Regions from separate parts of the Lysinibacillus sp. NPDC096418 genome, predicted to be linked through region 2. Evidence: riboswitches for the same ligand, from Rfam matches in the RefSeq annotation. Region 2 holds a riboswitch; the other holds the start of a gene.
What was found. Region 2 has a riboswitch for thiamine pyrophosphate ahead of thiT (energy-coupled thiamine transporter ThiT). Riboswitches for the same ligand answer to the same signal wherever they lie in the genome.

Region 1: linked by a shared signal. The riboswitch ahead of tenA (thiaminase II) and the one ahead of thiT (energy-coupled thiamine transporter ThiT) in region 2 are both predicted to bind thiamine pyrophosphate.

Annotation. Positions count from the first base shown of each region.
Region 1 covers NZ_JBIWEY010000001.1:453,491-463,416, forward strand. Annotated here, with positions in the region: gene ACIQZG_RS02140 (universal stress protein) at 194-643, shown strand; gene ACIQZG_RS02145 (class I SAM-dependent methyltransferase) at 785-1,714, opposite strand; gene tpx (thiol peroxidase) at 1,806-2,309, opposite strand; gene ACIQZG_RS02155 (RDD family protein) at 2,987-3,586, opposite strand; gene sppA (signal peptide peptidase SppA) at 3,599-4,612, opposite strand; gene mbcS (acyl-CoA synthetase MbcS) at 4,794-6,377, opposite strand; TPP riboswitch at 6,564-6,663, shown strand; TPP riboswitch at 6,736-6,834, shown strand; gene tenA (thiaminase II) at 6,924-7,598, shown strand; gene thiM (hydroxyethylthiazole kinase) at 7,595-8,350, shown strand; gene thiD (bifunctional hydroxymethylpyrimidine kinase/phosphomethylpyrimidine kinase) at 8,350-9,174, shown strand; gene thiE (thiamine phosphate synthase) at 9,164-9,799, shown strand; gene ACIQZG_RS02190 (alpha/beta-type small acid-soluble spore protein) at 9,893-9,926, opposite strand, start outside.
Region 2 covers NZ_JBIWEY010000011.1:89,995-99,920, reverse strand. Annotated here, with positions in the region: gene ACIQZG_RS11155 (polyphosphate kinase 2 family protein) at 1-219, opposite strand, end outside; gene ACIQZG_RS11150 (hypothetical protein) at 516-1,247, shown strand; gene map (type I methionyl aminopeptidase) at 1,276-2,031, opposite strand; gene thiT (energy-coupled thiamine transporter ThiT) at 2,226-2,786, opposite strand; TPP riboswitch at 2,927-3,035, opposite strand; gene ACIQZG_RS11135 (magnetosome magnetite crystal formation protein family) at 3,166-3,498, shown strand; gene ACIQZG_RS11130 (hypothetical protein) at 3,555-3,680, shown strand; gene ACIQZG_RS11125 (helix-turn-helix domain-containing protein) at 3,783-5,576, shown strand; gene ACIQZG_RS11120 (GntP family permease) at 5,692-7,005, shown strand; gene ACIQZG_RS11115 ((Fe-S)-binding protein) at 7,071-7,814, shown strand; gene ACIQZG_RS11110 (LutB/LldF family L-lactate oxidation iron-sulfur protein) at 7,805-9,229, shown strand; gene ACIQZG_RS11105 (LutC/YkgG family protein) at 9,232-9,926, shown strand, end outside.

The DNA.
Region 1 (9,926 bases), on a different contig from region 2:
AAATGCTTTAATTAAAGCACTTTTAATTCATAGTTTTCATTGATTTCCTTTAAAAAAATTTAGTATTTACTAACGATATTTTCAGCATTTCAAAGTGAATGCCTTCACTTTTTCACAATTTTTCTATATGAAAGTATTTCCTTTAAGCAATCATTTGGTATAATCAGAGTATAAAGATAGGGAGGTAATACAAATGGCTAATCAGTATAAAAGTATTGTAGTTGCAGTTGACGGTTCGAAGGAAGCTGAATACGCTTTCCGTAAATCAATCGATGTTGCAAAACGTAATGAGGGTGCAGTTCTTAACTTAGTAAATGTTATTGACACTCGTTCTTTCGCTGCAATCGAAGCATATGACCGTTCAATTGCAGAGCGTGCACAAGCATTCTCCGAAGAATTATTAAATGGTTATAAAAAAGAAGCTGAAGAAGAAGGATTAACAAATGTTAACCTTGTGATTGAATACGGCTCTCCAAAAAATATCATCACAAAAGAACTTTCTAATATTGTTGATGCAGACCTAATCATCTGTGGTGCTACAGGTCTTAACGCAGTAGAACGTTTCCTTATCGGATCAGTTTCTGAAGCCATCGTACGTTCTGCAAAATGCGACGTACTTGTTATCCGTACGCCAGAACAATAATATCTCTGTACATAAAAAGGTATCCAAGTTTATTGGATACCTTTTTTATGATTAGTTAGGTTAAAACGCCTCCCTCAAAGTCGCTTCAGATGCTCTAGCACTTTTCGGGGATAAACGGGCATTATAACATTTTTCTCTATATTATTTCGCTTCTTTCCACATTTGAACTTTTTCAAAGAACATAGAAAGTGCTTGCTTATTTTGCATATTCGGCACTTTAGCTAGTAGCACTTCTTTCGGTGCCTTGTAACCCTCGCCTTGTTTTTGTAAAATTACAATGCTCTTTTCGTGTGCTTTATTGGCAAACATAGTGTCAGGCAATTGAATAATCGCTTGAATCCACGCATGTTTTTTAATATATTTATGCAACTGTTTAGCTTGCTCTGATTCAAACAAATGCGTTGGAGCTAAGAAAAATAAGTAGCCTCCATCTTTTGTATAATTCACAGATTGCTCGATAAATAAGTGATGAGCGTAACTCATGCCTTCTGCCGCACATAGCTCATAATCAAGTGCCACTTCGTCATTTGGATAAAAACCAACAGGTAAATCACATACAATTGCATCTGCCGGGCTAGCCAATAAATCTTGCAGTGCATCTTGGCGATATAACGATACAGGTTGCTCTGTTAAATCAGCTGTAGCTGCCGCTAAACGAATCAGTAATTCATCTACTTCTACACCAGTTGCCTCTACCTTCCCATCCAGTAAATTCATCACTGTTAATAATAAATTCCCTGTGCCTACAGCTGGGTCCATTATAGAAATTTTCTCTTTCGCTAGACGCTCCTCGAAAAACTGTTCCACAAAATATCCTACAAGTAAGCCCAGTGTATCAGGCGTCATTTGATGGTTTGGCTGTGAACCTTTACGCATTCCTTTTAAAATAGCGATTTGTATGGCTTTACGAATATCTTCTTTTGTTGCGCCTTCAACCGTGTAATCTACTTCTCCGTCCAACCACGCTTCAAGTGCATCCAAAATACCCTCTAAAAATGTAGCATCTTGCTCTTTTTCTATTTTCTCCGCATGAGCATTCATCATGCCAAATAGTTTTTCAATCTTTTCCATATAAAACTTCCTTTCACACAGAAAGAAGCTGTGACAAACACCTTTGTCACAGCCCCGTCGTCTGGTACTATCTTAGCCTAAATAAAATGATTTATGCTAGTGCTTTTACAGCGGCAATTGCTGCTTCATAGTTTGGATGATCTGTTGCTTCTGGAACATACTCAACGTAAGTTACTTTACCAGCTGCATCCACTACGAATACGGCACGTGTAAGTAAACGTAATTCTTGAATGTAAACGCCGTATGCTTCACCAAATGAAAGGTCACGGTGATCCGATACTGTTTGTACTGCATCGATTCCTGCAGCACCACACCAACGTTTTTGAGCGAATGGAAGGTCAACAGATACTGTGTAAATCACAACATTGTCTCCTAATTCAGCTGCAGCTTCATTAAATTTACGTGTTTGCGCATCACATACGCCAGTATCTAATGACGGTACAACACTGAATAAACGAATTTTACCCTCTGAATCTTTTAAAGTAACAGGTGCTAGTCCATTATCTAAAACTGTGAAATTTGGTGCTTGGTCTCCAACCTTTACCTCATTTCCTACTAGTGTTACTGGGCCATTTTTAAAAGTGACTTGTGCCATATTAACGCCTCCTATTTCTTCATCTGTACATAATACTACTAAATGTAGGGAATTAATTGCAACTCATAGAGCTTGGCTATACAAATGAAGACCACCAACAACTCGTTAGTGGTCACATTATAACAAAACAATTGCGTCAAAAATTCATTATGAGCCTTTATTCAAGGGACCTGTTGATTTCCTTTCCAGGCGAACGCGTTCTAGGAGGCGAGCCTTGAGCCGCTTCGTCACACGCTCCTGCTGGGTTTCAAATTGCTCACTAATCCCCTAGAAGTCACCGTCTTCCACTCCAATCAACTAGAACTTTCTTGTGGAGATCGTAAAAGAAAATAAGCCAATTTAATTTTGAACGAAGGTAAAATGGCTACTGTTCAAATGGCCATCTTGCATTGATCAAATTGTATTATTTATATCATTTGTAGTCCTCATCCTCCTGGGGGATTAGCGTCCCATATGAGCCCCTGAAGCGAGGGTAGCGAGAAGTTCAGTGGATCCCCCCAGAAAGCTCCCCACCCCGAACGGAAATCCTCATCTCGTTACTGTAGTTAAAGAAGCTTTCAATTACCGATTTTAGTGTAGAGACAATTTTCAAGAGCAGTTTATTCACGCAACTACTAAGAAACTAAATACTTTATATCCGAAGAGCCTCTAACGAGTTGTTAGAGGCCCTTCAATCATTATTCTTTTGTTGACTCTTCAATCATTTCAGGTTGTTTTACTGTTTTTTGAGTAGTCGGTACTGGTTGTTCGAAATCTTTTTCTACATAAATTTTCTCGTGTACAACCATTGTATCTGCAAAGTAATCATGTAAGCCTTGATTGTTTGGCAAAATTGCCACAAAGACATACAGCAACTTTATAAAATTACTAATAAAACGACCAATCCATTCACGATAAATTACATCAGACCATGATAAGGTTTCATGTTTTAACGATACAACGCGTAGACCGAAAGCCATTTTCCCTAATGTTTGCCCTAAAAATTTTGTCATCAACACAAAATATAAATAATAGATAACAGCTGAAATAATGGAGATTGGTGCATACCAAGCCGAATCTGATAAAGACCAATCCATTAAGTGGAAAATCGGGTTAATACAAATACCAATAACTGCTGATATAACGAGGGAATCAATTAAAAACGCCCAAAAGCGTACCCAAAAGCCAGCCGTTTTTAATGTATAGTGTCGTTCTTTTGTTGGTAATTTGGGCGTATAGCCAGTTAATTCGGCGTCATCAGGATATGGACCTTGCACAACGAATTCATTATTAGTCATGATATGCCCCCCTTAATATTCACCGTATAAGTACATCATTTTTGGCGCACTATAGTCAGACATAATTTTCATCAGCATTTTTTCTTCTGCTGATGGTCCAATAAATGAACCAATTTTCATACCAAGATACGATTGCCAGCCATCCACGTTATATGTGTATTCGAATAGTTCTGCATCTTCTAAATCATAATCCGCACGTAATGCAGCAATTGCTGCTTCTTTATCGCCAATTTCGTCAATTAGACCTGCCTCAAGCGCTTTTGTGCCACCAAGAACTCGGCCATCCGCTACCTTTTTCACGTCTGCTTCCGACATGTTACGACCCTTTTCAATAATATCAACAAACTCTTCATATGACTCATTAATCATTTCTTGCATCATCGCTCGTTCTTCTGCTGTAACATCACGCATTGGGCTTAGCATATCTTTATGCTCGCCTGATTTAAACGTTTCAAATTTGACACCTACTTTTTCAGCAAGTGCTTGATAGTTAATAGATTGCATGATGACACCAATTGAACCTGTAATCGTATCGCGATTTGCGAAAATTTTGTCAGCTGGTGCTGAGATATAATAACCACCAGAAGCGGCCATTGACCCCATTGATACGTAGATTGGGATTTGTCGTTCTTCTTTGATTTGTAGGAGTTTTTTATAAATTTCTGCTGACTCCGTTACACCACCACCTGGTGTATTCACGCTCAATACAACACCCTGAACAGTTTCATCATTTAAAATATTATCTAATTGCCCTAAGAAAAACTGATGATCATAGGTAACCTGTTGCCATACCGTACCAGAGCCAACATCTTGAATCGTACCGTCCAATGTTAAATGAGCAATTCTTTTATCAAAATTATTTCCTTCTAATACAGTTTCATAAACTTCAAAATCATTGCCTGCAATTACGCTATCAAAATTACCGAAGAAATCAGCTTTTAAAAACGCAAATACCGTATTGATTCCTAGTGAAACCACTAGTAATACGCCCGCAATAATTAAGGCTACCCACCTTTTTGCATTCATTCTATTCCGCCTCCTTAAAATTTTATACGAATGAATGGATAAAACGTTTCATTTATTTGCAAATATGCACTAATTTCCCGCAATTCATCATGCCGTAAATAACAATTTTAACACATAAAAAAATCAAAGTTCATAAAATGCGCTTGAACTTTGATTTTCGACATTATTCCCCAGGAAATAATTAATGATTATATTGTTTTTGCTCTTGTTGACGTAATTCCACACGGCGGATTTTGCCGGATGCTGTCTTTGGCAATTCCTCCACAAATTCTATAGCACGTGGATATTTATAGGGTGCCGTTAAGTCCTTTACATGATTTTGTAATTGCTGAATAAGCGACGAATCCCCAATAATTCCTTCGCGTAATACAACAAATGCCTTTACTATATTACCTCTAACCTCATCTGGACTTGCTACAACTGCCACTTCTTTCACAGTAGAATGCTTTATTAATGCATCTTCTACTTCGAACGGACCAATCGTGTAACCTGAGGAAATAATTACATCATCGCCTCGCCCTTCAAACCAAAAGTAGCCGTCTTTATCTTTACATGCACGGTCACCAGTAATATACCAATCGCCGCGGAATTGCAGGCTTGTACGCTCTGGGTCCTTAAAGTATTTACTAAATAACGCAGGTGTTTCTTTGTGTACGGCAATATCACCAACAATACCCTCCGAAACAGGATTACCAAAATCATCAATAATCGATACCGTATTACCTGGTGTTGGTTTGCCCATCGAGCCGACACGCGCTTCCATACCAACCATCGTTCCAACAAGTAATGTATTTTCGGTTTGACCATAACCATCGCGTACTTGTAAGTTAAATGCAGTTAAAAATACGTTCACGACTTCACTATTTAACGGCTCACCTGCAGATACAGCTTGGCGAACTTCTGATAAATTATAGTCACGTAAATTTTCAAGTGCCGCCATATAGCGATATTCTGTAGGCGTACAACAAAGAACATTCACCTTGAATTTTTCGAGCAATGTTAAATATGTAGGTGCATCAAACTTACCTTTGTAAACAAAAGCAGTAGCCCCACTTCCTAACGTTGCAAGGAACGGACTCCAAATCCATTTCTGCCAACCAGGTGCTGCAGTCGCCCATACGATGTCATTTTCTTGTACACCTAGCCAATTTGGTGCTGTCGTGCGTAAATGCGCATAACCCCAACTATGAGTATGAATAGCAGCTTTTGGATTACCGGTTGTCCCACTCGTATACGCAAGAAATGCTACATCTGTACTTTTGGTTGGTGTAGTACTTATAAAACTTGTAGGCTGCTGTTCCATTTTTTCAAGTAGTGGCTGCCATGGTGCATGTGCATGTCCGATGACAAACTGTTGTAATCCACCTAAATGTTCAACATCATCAAATTGTTCAATATATGGTTCATAAGCAATGACCGCTTTGGCATCAGCATGTGTAATACGATAATCAATATCCTTCGCTCTAAGCATTTCAGAGCTTGGAATAATAGCTAAACCAACTTTCAATGCAGCGATATATGCAACATATGCCTCAATAGATCTAGGCACCATAATGAGAATAACATCCCCTTTTGTTAATCCCTGTGCTGTTAACACATGCGCTACTTGATTCGCTTTTTCTAGTAAACTTGTATATGTTATATAGTCAATCTCTTCGCTTTCATTATAAACAATTAAAGCATTTTTCTCTGGATCTTGTGCATACTTTTCAAATTCCTCTACAATGTTATACCATTCTGGTGCGATTAGATTTTGTCTATTCATCATTATTGCCCCCTTTGTTAAACTTATTATAAAACTCATTTTTCATAGATTTCAATGAAAAACACTCTAATAATTAAAAATTATGACAATTATCACATTTATTTGTATGGCATCAGTCACCACTTTTCAAATATAATAAAATTGCCTTGTTCATATAGGGAAAGTATGGTACATTGTGGTCAAATCAAATGTTTGCAGGGGGACTCATCTTGAGTTGAGAAGGTTAAAACCTGACCCTTTGAACCTGTTAGTTAATACTAACGTAGGGAGCAATGTACAATCGCGCTTATGCTTTTCTTGTACATACGCTCTCCTCATTCGTAGGAGAGCTTTTTTCGTTCCAATTTTCAGCTAAATATTTTGATTGCGGGGGGACTCATTTTGAGTTGAGAAGGTAAAACCTGACCCTTTGAACCTGTTAGTTAATACTGACGTAGGGAGCAGTACATCATTTTTTTGATGAAGAAGCTCTTTTTACGTGTATTTCACAGACGAAAAAGAGCTTTTTTTGTATGCTTACGTTCACCAATTTGAGGAGGACTTATAATGACATTTTGTAACGAATTAAGAAAAGAAACAGATATTTATTGGGAGGGAAGTTTCCAGCACCCATTTGTAAAAGGGATTGCGGATGGTACTCTACCACTCGATAAGTTTAAATACTATATGATTCAAGATGCCTATTATTTAAAGCATTATGCCAAGGTATTAGCATTTGCAGCTGCTAAATGTGAAACACCTGAAGAATTCGCATACTACACTGATACAGCGAAATTCATTAATGAAGCTGAGCTAGAATTACATCGCTCTGTTTTCTTAGAATTAAATGTAACCAAAGAGGAACTTGAGCAGAGTGAACCTGCTCCAGGTGCTATCAATTACATTAATCATATGTATAGCGCCGTGCATAATGGCGATGTAGCTGAAGCTTTTGCTGCTATGATGCCTTGCCCATGGCTTTATTTAGAAATAGGAATGTATTATAAAGACGCAAAACCTGGTGTTAACCTATATGAAGATTGGATTGCGATGTATAGTAGTGACGATTTCCAAGTAACAATCCAAAAACAAATCTCAATGATGAACGCTTATGCTGCAGCAGCTTCTCCTGAAAAATTAGCAATTTTAAAAAGTCATTTTAAAAACAGTTGTTATTATGAATTACAGTTTTGGGAAATGGCCTGGACGAAAGAAAATTGGGTACCGGAGAGCGTACGATGATTTTACAAGCTATTCGAAAAAAACAGCCTCTTATTCATAGTATAACGAATTACGTTGTGGCCAATTTTCAAGCAAACGGTTTACTAGCAATTGGTGCTTCTCCAGTAATGGCCGATGAATTGCAAGAAGTTGAGAAGATGGTATCACTTGCGTCAGCCTTATTGATTAATATTGGCACACTAAACGAACGGACAAAAGAATCGATGCTACTTGCTGGAAAAAAAGCAAACGCACTTGGAATCCCAGTTATTTTGGATCCAGTTGGTGCTGGTGCGACAGCTTTCCGTAAAGAAACCGTAAAACAGCTTTTAGCTGAAATAAAATTTGTCCTTATTCGTTGCAACATTGGAGAACTAGCTGCCATTGCGAATATAAGTTGGCAGCAAAAAGGTGTAGATAGTGGTAGTGGTTCAATGGCACTATCTGATGAAGCAACGAAAATTGCGCAACAATACAAATGTATGGTCATTGTCACAGGTGAAGAAGATTTCATTTCGGATGGCGTACAATCAAGGTGGATTCCTGGTGGTCATCGCCAAATGACTGAAATTACAGGTACAGGTTGTTTACTAAGTGCTATTTGTGGTGCTGCGTTTGTCGCAGGAGATGAACCTTTTGCGCAACTAGGCGATACGTTAAAGACCTATAAAAAAATTGCTGAAAATGCATATTCGAGCACACAATATATTGGTGATTTTCAGATAACCGTACTAAATGAATTACATCGTCTTTCCAAGGAAGGTGAACAATAATGAAAATTGTTACAACAATCGCTGGCTCCGATAGTGGCGGTGGTGCTGGCATTCAAGCTGATTTAAAAACATTCCAAGAATTAGAGGTATTTGGCACTTCAGTCATTACAGCCTTAACGGCACAAAATACATTAGGTGTTTCTGGTGTTCTGCCGACGGAAGTAAGTTTTGTTGAAAAGCAACTCCTTGCTTTATTAGAAGATTTCCCGATTAGTGCAATCAAAACGGGCATGCTCTTTTCATCAGATATTATTCAAAAAATCGCAACTATCATTACTGATTTAAGAATCCCACTGATTGTCGATCCTGTAATGATTGCAAAAGGTGGAGAAAACTTATTACAACAAGAAGCAGTCCAAGCATTACGCACTCATTTACTGCCATTAGCGAGTGTCCTTACACCAAATATTCCAGAAGCAGAAGTACTTGCGGATATGAAGATTGAAACTGTTCATGATATTCAACAAGCTGCACAATCACTTTTACAATTAGGCGTGCAGTTCGTTGTTATTAAAGGTGGGCATTTATCAGATGAAAAATACGCTACTGATTATGTATTTTCAAATAACGGTTCATCATTTACAATGCAATCAGAACGCATAAATACTAAAAATACGCATGGAACAGGCTGCACATTCTCTGCCGCATTAACTGCTTTTATTGCACAAGGAATTCCCTTTGATCAAGCCATTGTTGAAGCAAAAAAGTTTATTCAAATGGCCATTACACATGATCTAGTTATTGGCAACGGTCACGGACCAACAAATCATTTTGCATATCAAAAATATAAAGATACATGTGAGGTGACTGTACTTGAAGCGTAAGAATTTACAGCTTTACTTCATTATGGGTACTGAAAATACGAAGCAACGCGAACCATTAGCCATACTTGAAGAAGCATTACAAGCTGGAATTACAATGTTTCAATTTCGTGAAAAAGGACCTAAAGCGTTGACTGGTCAAGCTTATGAGAAATTTGCGAACGATTGTCAAAAACTATGCCAACAATATCACGTGCCATTTATCGTCAATGATGATGTAGATCTTGCTATCCGATTAAAGGCAGATGGCATTCATATTGGACAAGATGATTTGCATGTTTCTATTGTACGAGAAAAAATTGGCGACATGCTTCTCGGCATTTCTGTACATTCGGATGCTGAACTACAAGTAGCCTTACAATATGGAGCAGATTATGTTGGGATCGGACCGATTTTTGCAACTCGTTCTAAAGATGATGCAAATGCGCCAAGTGGTACAGCTTTTTTACAACAAGTACGTTCACAACATCCTGAATTACCCATTGTCGCCATTGGTGGCATAGATAACTCAAATGCACACACAGTATTCAATGCTGGAGCAGATGGAGTAGCTGTCATTTCAGCAATTTGCGAGAGCAATGACATTCAACTTACGGTTCTAAATTTTAAAGAAACTTTCCATTCATAAATGTTGAGGTATTTAAGCAAACTAAAAACCAGTGCCTATAAAGGTCACTGGTCTTTAGCCAAATAATTACTCAGGGTATGAGTTTTTTATTTGTTATTGTTTTGGCATCCCTTTTAATTGAGATTCA
Region 2 (9,926 bases):
TACATAGCCGCGCGGGTCTACTCGTTCGATAAGGCGTTTAATAGCTCCCCCCTTACCTGCCGCATCCATGCCTTCAAATACAAGTATAAGACCTATTTTATTATTTAGTAAAAATTGTTGAGCATTTAACATTTCATATTGAAGGACTTTTAATTTCTTTTTATACATTTTTTTATCTAATTCAATGGATAAATCTAAATCTTTTATAGTTTGAGACATTTAAAAACCTCCCCTTATGTGATTAATCTTATTGTACAAGAGATAAGTAAGCTTGAATATAAAAATGGTAAATTGTAGATAATACTAACAAATTAGCATAATATACTAGTCGGTATTTCCGTTATAATTAAACGTTGTATTATTTGAAAGGCTCATTCGGATTACTTCGCTCATCAACAGAACATTTCGGATTATCGCTATAAAAGGTATACTTATTTAATAAATAGAAATTCAGTGACAATCATATACTTATTTGCTTTTTCACTATACAATTTAACAGGAAGGGAGAGGAAATTATGCCTCAATTTATTTTCGTGACAATTACGTATATTGTCGCACTCATCCTAACCTTTTCATCCTATATCATAAAGATAAATGGTCAATCTTCATTAGAAATTTCTAACCGCTTACCGGTTATGTTTGCCCCTTTAAATGTAAGTTATGTTATTTGGATTGTGATTTTTATATTACTCGGTTATTGGTTAGTTATGAATCTGAATAAACAGCGCACGCAGGAAGCCTTGTCTCTCAAGCAGGGAATACTATTTGGGAGCGCATGTACACTACAAATGTTGATGATAATCTTCTGGCATTTAGAACTATTTATCGCCTCTTTAATCGTCACGTTCATGTTAGTCCTTTACTTATTTATGCTGTATAATACGTATCCACTCAGCAATAATAAGCTAACTGGTCGTGTACCACTGTCTATTTATTTTGCATGGACAACATTTCTACTCATGACAAATTTAAGTTTTACATTAACCTCATTTGAATGGAATGGTTTTGGTTTAAGTAACCCTCTATGGGCCGTTATTTTATTAACAGTTGGCACTGCCATTGCTTTACATATTCGCTTCCATCATTTCGATATTGCGTTTCCACTTGTCTTCATTTGGGCATACATCGGCATCGCACTCCATAATGGCTTTGATGAACTTCTTGTGACAACAGCTGCACTTTTTTTATGTGGTGTCCTGCTTGTCGGCATAATATTCATCAAAAAAAATCCCGCATACCAAAAATAATTTGGTATACGGGATTTTTTATTTTTTGTTACTCGTCATCTAACGTTGTTAGAATAATTGGTGCACCCTTAGTGACAATGATCGAATGCTCAATTTGTGCAACTAATGATTTGTCTGGTGTGACAAATGTCCAGCCATCACCAGACTCAACAATATGCTCAGCTTTTGCGGAGATGAATGGCTCAACAGCAAGCACCATACCCTCCTTCATAATTGTTGTATCCCATGCATCGTAATAGTTTAAAATATGACTTGGCTCATCGTGTAAAGACTTCCCTAAACCGTGACCTGTTAAGTTCATAATAACTGTTAAATCATTCGCATAGGCTTCACGCTCAACAGCCTTACCAATTTGGTTTAGTTTTGAGCCAGCTTTTACTTTAGTCATCGCACGTTCAAAAGCACTTTTCGCTACGCGGCAAAGCTTTTCTTTCTCTTCATAGCCTTCACCAACTACGAATGAAATACCTGTATCTGCAAAATAACCATTTAAAGAACCAGATACGTCGATGTTCACGATGTCCCCTTCTTGAATGACACGGCTACCAGGAATACCATGTGCTACTTCTTCATTCACACTAATGCAAGTATAACCAGGGAAATCATATTCTCCTTTAGGTCCAGATACAGCGCCTCGCTCGGCAAACATACGTCCTGCAATCTCATCTATTTCCAGTGTCGTCACACCTGGTTTTGTAGCGGCCTTCATCGCTTCACGGATTTCAGCGCAAATACGGCCAATTTTTTTAAAAGCTTCAATTTCTTCTTGTGTTTTTACAATCATTTTAAAACGTCCCTTTCATCCTAATGTCTACTCTTTAATATACCACAACTCCAGTATAAAAATGAGGAATCCGCGTTATTTGGTATGTCAATTACGCCTTGGCATATTTGCCTTCAAATTTCGAATAGTGTATGAACACCAGTTAAAAAAGCTAAAAACCGCCCGATTATTAGAGAAATCAGACGGTTTAATAATTAAGATTTTCGTTGCATTAATTGTGGTGCAGATGTAAATAATAGCACGCAAGCCACAGCTGTTAAAATTGTAGCAGGCAGCATATACGTTCCGTTGTAAATAATAGAATAAACCCATGCATTTTGGTCGCCAGCATATTCTGCAAAGAACACTGCACCAGCAGCCGTATGTGCAGCATACCTTAAAAAGCCTGCTACAACGATGCCAATGATAATATAGTTTGCCATTTTCACCTTATTCGAATTCGCGGCTGCATCAAGTACTGGTTTACGTACAATCGCTGCTAGCCCAACAACCGTGAAGGCAACGCCGTAATCTAATAAACCTTGGAACCAGTGTACGATATAAGCTCCAAACATTGTTTGCATAACACCAACGAGTAGACCAGTTGTTAACCCTGCACCTAGTCCCCAACGAAATGCTATTAATACAATCGGCACCATGACAAGACTAACCGAGCCACCCTGTGCCCATACTTTAAATGATACTTGGTCGAGCACAAGGCCTACCGCAGCAAAAATCGCAATTTCCACCAGCATTAATAATCTTTTTTTGTCCATAACATTATTCTCTCCTTTGTTCCGATGTAGGATACAAGGCAGGAATAGAAATCAGTTGCTTTAATGCTTGGCTGTCTGGCAATCTACTATAATGGGTAAAATAAAAACGATGCCAGGACAGAGCCTAACATCGTAAAAGTGTCGGTTTCTATCCACAATCCCTACGCAAGCGTTAACTTACAGGTTCAAAGAGTGAAGGCATTACGTGCCAAGTCTCAGCCGACATCATCGGCACCCCTTGTGGTCGTTACATCTAGATTTTTGTTTGAACATCATTATTGTACGCAAACACTCGCCCAATTACAACCGTCTCTTTACTAAATTTTTTTGAAACTTTTCAGATTTTTGTGCGTAAATATTAAAAAAGGAGGGACAACTAATGGAGAATCAAAAAATCTTATCTGCATTTAGTTATCTCAGTATTTTTTTCGCACCATTTATCGTACCTTTAGTCGTTTATTTTATTTCAAAGGATAACGAAGTTAAGCGCCACTCTATTCGAGCACTCATCTCACACTTAATTCCAGTTGCTTTTGGTATCGTTTTCTTTATCCTATTCGTCTTCTCAACGATATCGTTTAATACAACTGATCCATTTGCAAATGGCAATTCGCTCATTATTGTTTGGCTAGTTACCTTTGTTATTTACTTATTCGTATCACTAGGCATTGTCATTTGGAACATCATTCAAGCAGTACGCGTTGTCCGTTAATGTTTCTTCCAGACAAAAACAGGTAGCAATAATGATAAAAAGGGAGTTGGATTCAAATGAAAGTATCTAACGTAGTAAAGACTGCTGTTAAATTAGCACCAATCGTTATTCCTATCATAAGAAAAGTAGTAGAAGCTAAAAAAGGAAAGGCTCCTACTTCATCAAACACATACACAAAATAATTTGTTCGCTTTAGCTATCTCCAGTTCGTGAGATAGCTTTTTTATTGTCTGCATACATCCACAAATATAGTTTAAAATGAATAGCAACAAAACAAAAAGGAGCTGTTTACGATAAATACCGAAAAACAATTACTAAGCTTAGTCAATGCAGCGCAAGTACTTACTTCAACGCTCGATATTAATCAAGTGCTGGAAAAGCTGATGAGTGAAGTATTACATGTTATTGATGGTGCCGATGCAGGGGTACTATTTATGCTTAATACACAGACTAATCGACTGATTGCCAAGCATGCCATTGGCTATAATCTCGCACACTTAAAAAAAATTCATCTGGCCTCTAATGAAGGTATGACTGGAAAAGTGTTTTCACAAAAAAAGGCGTTTAGATTCCATTCGAGTGACGATGTAACTGAGAACATGTCCGACTTATTCCCACTATATGAGGAAGACTATACAAAGGCAGTTGGTGACTTTGCATATCCCAAAAGCGCTGTTTGTGCACCACTTCTCGATAAAAGTAACGCATGTATCGGCGTATTAACAATTGTCAATTTTTCAGGGGATACACACTTTGAAAATAACGATTTAATGATGCTACAAGCATTCGCCAATCAATCATCTATTGCGATTGAAAACGCAAAACTATTCACGCAAAATGAGCGCTCCAAGCGGATTTATGATGCGCTAACACGTGTTTCTTTAACACGAGGTCGTCTCAGCGACATGACAGATACACTGGCTTCTTTACTTGGACAACCAGTAGCCATTATGACAGATTTTTATGATGTACTTGTTGCCTCATCCGCAACAGCAAAACACGCTGCAGAACTTTTGAGGGAGCAGCAAATTGAGTATCTAAATAACGTAGTACAGCAGTGCGTGCAACATCAAGTTCACATCGCAATGGACGAAGATATGTATGTAAGTTACTTATTCCCGATTCATACAGAACGTGGTGTTATCGGTATGCTACTTGTTGTGATGCACGATCATTTGCAGATGGATCCTCTTGACTTGTTTGCTGTCGAACAGGCAAGCGCTCTATTTGCTCTTCAGTTAGCTGAGCAAGAAAAGGAACTTGAAATTTCTTTCAAATACGACGGCTATTTGTTGCAACAACTTTTAAATTTAGATTTCACTGGATTTTATAAGCGCCAAGAAGCACTTCAAACTACGCATTTCTTATGCGCTACGCTACAGCTTCAAGATAATGCTTTCGGCGTTATGCAAACAAAAAAACAGCAGCAACAATTTAGCCAATTACTCTATCGTGCTTCACGTTTATTTTCTTTTCCGATTTTCACCTCGGAGCACGATTTCCACTATCAATTTTTATTTATGAACAATCTCCAAGTACCTGTTGAACAATTTAAAGAACATATTCAACAGTTTTTCGAGCTAATTGATAAAGATGTGAAAATATACAATTCTTTATCCTTTCATGTTGGTCTTGGACGAGTTTTCGAATCTATAGAAAATATTACAAGCTCACACCGTGATTCAAAAAAGTGCATCGACTATTTACAAACACTTGAACAAGCACCACTTATTTTGTCCTATGACAAACTTGGGCCTTATACACTTTTTTTAAATAACGATCCACAGGAAATGGCAGAGTACATAGATATGAAACTTGGAGCAATTATCAAATATGACAATCAACATAAAACGGATTTGTTATACACACTTAAATTGTATTTTGTACATAATCAAAATCGCAAACACACTGCGGAAGCGTGCTTTGTGCATATAAACACGATTAAATATAGGCTTCAGACTATTTTTTCATTACTTGATATCAATGAAAAAAACGGGCAAATTATGTTTGAGTTGAATCTCGCACTCTATATGCAATCGTACTTACAAAATGCCAAATTGGCCAAAACAAACAAATGACAAACTCTACCTTTGTCGTTTTTTACATAGTAATTTTATAGCATTCATTGTTATACTATATCCTACTTGTTGAATTTTCAGAATATTTAAGATAAACATGGAGGACCTGAGAACAATGGAAATATGGAGTTTGTTTACGATTATTGCTTCACTTGCATTATTAATATTTTTAGCATTACGAGGTTTCAGTATTATTATCATTGCGCCAATCGCTAGTTTGGTCGTAATACTATTAAACCAAATGCCTATTCTAGATTCTCTCCAAGGGAACTATATGAGTGGATTTATGAACTTTATGAAAAATTACTACCTCATCTTTTTGTTTGCCGCAATTTTCGGTAAATTCATGGAAGATAGTGGTGCAGCACGATCAATTGCTGAAAAGCTATTAATCGTTATGGGACGTAATAGCAAGTTCAATGCACTGATGGCAATCGTGATTATTTGTGCCTTTTTAACACTAGGTGGTATTAATACATACGTTGTTATTTTTGCTATTTTACCAATTGCTAAGCCATTGTTTAAGGAATTAAATATGCCTTGGCACTTGTTCACAGGGGCATTCTTCTTTGGAATAGCAACCTTTACGATGACGATGCTTCCAGGTTCACCATCTGTACAAAACATTATTCCAACAAAATACTTAGGCACAACTACTACAGCAGCTCCTGTTGTTGGAATTGTCGCTACGATTACCATTATTTTTTTAAACTGCTTCTATTTAAAACGTCAATTATCAAAGTCAGAGGCACGTGGTGAAACATATGAGAATATGAAAAATCCAGATAAAAATGATTCAAAAGCATTTGAGGCAACAGCAAAAAAATTACCGCCATTTATCTTAAGTGTTTTACCACCAATCTTTTTAATCGTCACATTAAACGTGTTTAAAGTAGATATCCTCTACACGTTAATGCTTACTGTTCTTATTGCGATTATTATCTTCTGGAAATATATCGATAACAAATTACAGGCGATAAACATTGGCGCAACGAATACCGTTTTACCAATTATCAATACTAGTGCGGATGTCGGATATGGGACAGTAATTGCTGCTACAGCTGGCTTTGGTTTAATAACAGAAATGCTTGCTAACATTCCTGGCAGCCCGTTAATTTCCCTTTACGTAGCCATTGCAGCACTCGCAGGGATTACAGGTACAGCATCTGGTGGTCTCGGCATTGCAATGGAAACGTTTGTTCAGACGTATTTAGATTTAGGTGTTGCCCCTGAGGCAATTCACCGTATTGCAGCAATCGCCTCTGGTAGTTTAGATTCATTGCCTCATAATGGTGCAGTTATTACTGTACTTGCAGTTATTGGCTTAACGCATAAAGATGCCTACAAACACATATTCTTTGTATCAGTCATCGGTCCATTAGTGGCTGCCATTCCAGCACTAATTGCCGCTATCTTAATTTATTCGTAATACTAATTCGCCCTCACGCTATATGAGGGCATTAACATTAATTAACCAGTAGGAGATGAACGCACATGAAAGTCTCACTTTTCGCGACATGTATAGTCGATATGTTTCAAACAAATGTGGGCAAGGCAACTGTAGAACTTCTAGAACATCTTGGCTGTGAAGTCATTTTTCCAAAAGGACAAATTTGCTGTGGACAACCAGCCTACAATTCTGGCTATGTAAAAGATGCAAAGGAAGCGATGAAAAACATGATTACAGCATTTGACGATGCTGAATATGTTGTCTGCCCCTCTGGCTCTTGCGCTTATATGTTCCGTGAATATGAAAAAGTTTTTGCAGATGATGTGCTATGGGCAACACGCGCAAAACGATTAGCAAAAAAAACGTATGAACTAACACAATTTATCGTCGATGTATTAGGTATTACAGATGTCGGCGCTAGCTTCGACGGCAATGTGACCTATCACATGTCATGCCATATGACACGACTACTCGGTGTCAAAAGTGCACCATTAACATTACTAGAAAACGTTAAAGGGTTAACCTATACAGAGCTACCAAACAAAACAACTTGCTGTGGCTTCGGTGGTACATTCTCAGTCAAAATGACACCTATTTCCGAGCAAATGGTTGATGAAAAGGTACAGCATATTATCGAAACGAAAGCCAAATATTTAGTTGGTGCAGATGAAGGCTGCTTAATGAATATCCGTGGACGCGCAGAGCGATTAGGCGCGCACGTACAAGTACTACATATTGCTGAAATATTAAATTCTAGAGATGCGGAGGTGCGTGCACAATGCCAATGAAGGTCGGCGATGAGCCATTTAATAATCGGGTTGGAGAAGGCATTCAAAATACTTTTATGCGTAGTGCTGTTTCCGGAGCACAAGATCGACTAGAAACGAATCGTCTATTAGCTATTGAGGAACTTAGCAATTGGGAAGAGTGGCGCTCACTTGGTGAAGAAATTCGTCAACATGTGTTAGCAAATCTTGACTACTATTTAACGCAGTTAAGTGACCAGGTTGCAGCACGTGGTGGTCATGTTTTCTTTGCTGCCACAGCTGAGGATGCAAGGTCCTATATCGCAGGTATTGCCAAGGACAAGCAGGCAAAAAAAATTGTCAAATCAAAGTCGATGGTGACAGAGGAAATTGACTTAAATCATTATTTAGAGAAGCATGCTGGCTGTCGCGTGATTGAAACCGATTTAGGAGAGTATATTTTACAACTCGACGATGATTTACCTTCACATATCGTAGCACCAGCTTTACACCGTAAGAAAGAACAAGTACAGGAAAGCTTCAAGCGTCATCATCAATACGAGGGCTCTGAACGTCCTGAGGAATTAACTAAGCATGCACGTAAAATGTTGCGAGATGATTATTTAACAGCGGATATCGGCATTACAGGTTGTAACTTCGCCGTGGCGGAAACAGGATCTGTTTGTATCGTAACCAATGAAGGTAATGCGGATTTATCGACAGCATTGCCGAAAACGCAAATTACTGTAATGGGTATGGAACGACTCGTACCAACTTTTGAAGAGCTAGAAGTGCTTGTCAATATGCTAACACGAAGTGCTGTTGGTCAAAAGCTTCCAAGCTATGTAACTGTATTAAGTGGTCCCCGCCAAGAAGGTGATGTAGATGGTCCTGAAGATTTCCACTTAGTCATTGTTGATAATGGCCGTTCTGAAATTTTAGGTAGTGAATTCCAATCGATTTTACAATGTATTCGCTGTGGCGCTTGTGCTAATATTTGCCCTGTTTATCGTCATGTAGGCGGTCACTCATATGGTTCTATTTACTCCGGTCCAATTGGTGCCGTTTTATCTCCATTGCTTGGTGGCTACGATGAATATAAGGAATTACCATTTGCGTCTACACTTTGTGGGGCTTGTACCGATGTTTGTCCCGTAAAAATTCCATTGCATGAATTACTGCACAAGCATCGACAAACGATTGTGGAAAAAGAAGGCCGTGCACCAATATCAGAACGCTTCCTTATGTCTATCTTTGGAATGGGCTCATCATCATCTGGTATGTATAAATTTGGATCTAAGGTTGCCTCAAGTGCCTTAAAGCCATTGACAAAGGGCGACCATATTTCAAAAGGTGTTGGACCATTAAAAAATTGGACGGATATTCGTGAATTCCCTGCACCAAAAAAAGAACGCTTCCGTGACTGGTTCGACAATCGACAAAAAGGAGACCACTAATCATGACAGGCACAATTCAAAATCGCGACTCATTTATAAGCCAATTATCGTCTAGACTACAACGCACTGATGTTCCTAAGCATGTAGAACGTCCACAATGGCGCCATACACCGCAACATAAAACATTACAAAATTTATCGCAGGATGAGCTATTAGCCGTTTTACAAAAACAATGCACACGCATTAATACAAACTGTATTGTTACATCCTCTGCTGATTTAGCATCTACGATGGAAGAAGTCATTACGGATAACGGTAGTGGCCCAATTATGGTTTGGCAGGATGAACGCTTTGATGCATACGGTCTTACACCACTATTTACACAAACATTACCCGACAAACAAATCGAGCTCCATACTTGGGACCCCGTGATAGGGAGCGATAATATTGCACTTGTAGAAAAAGCCAATATCGGGATTACGATAAGTGATATCACATTGGCCGAGTCTGGTACAGCAGTACTATTTAGCGAGCCTAATCATGGCCGTACAGTAAGCTTCTTGCCAACAAAGTCGATTATTTTAATGCCCAAAAGCTCAATCGTTCCTCGAATGACACAAGCTGCTATGCAAATCCGTGAACGTTTACAAAATGGGGAAACATTAGCTTCGTGCATTAATTTCATTTCAGGTCCAAGTAACTCTGCTGATATTGAAATGATATTAGTCGTAGGAGTACACGGTCCAATGTATATGAC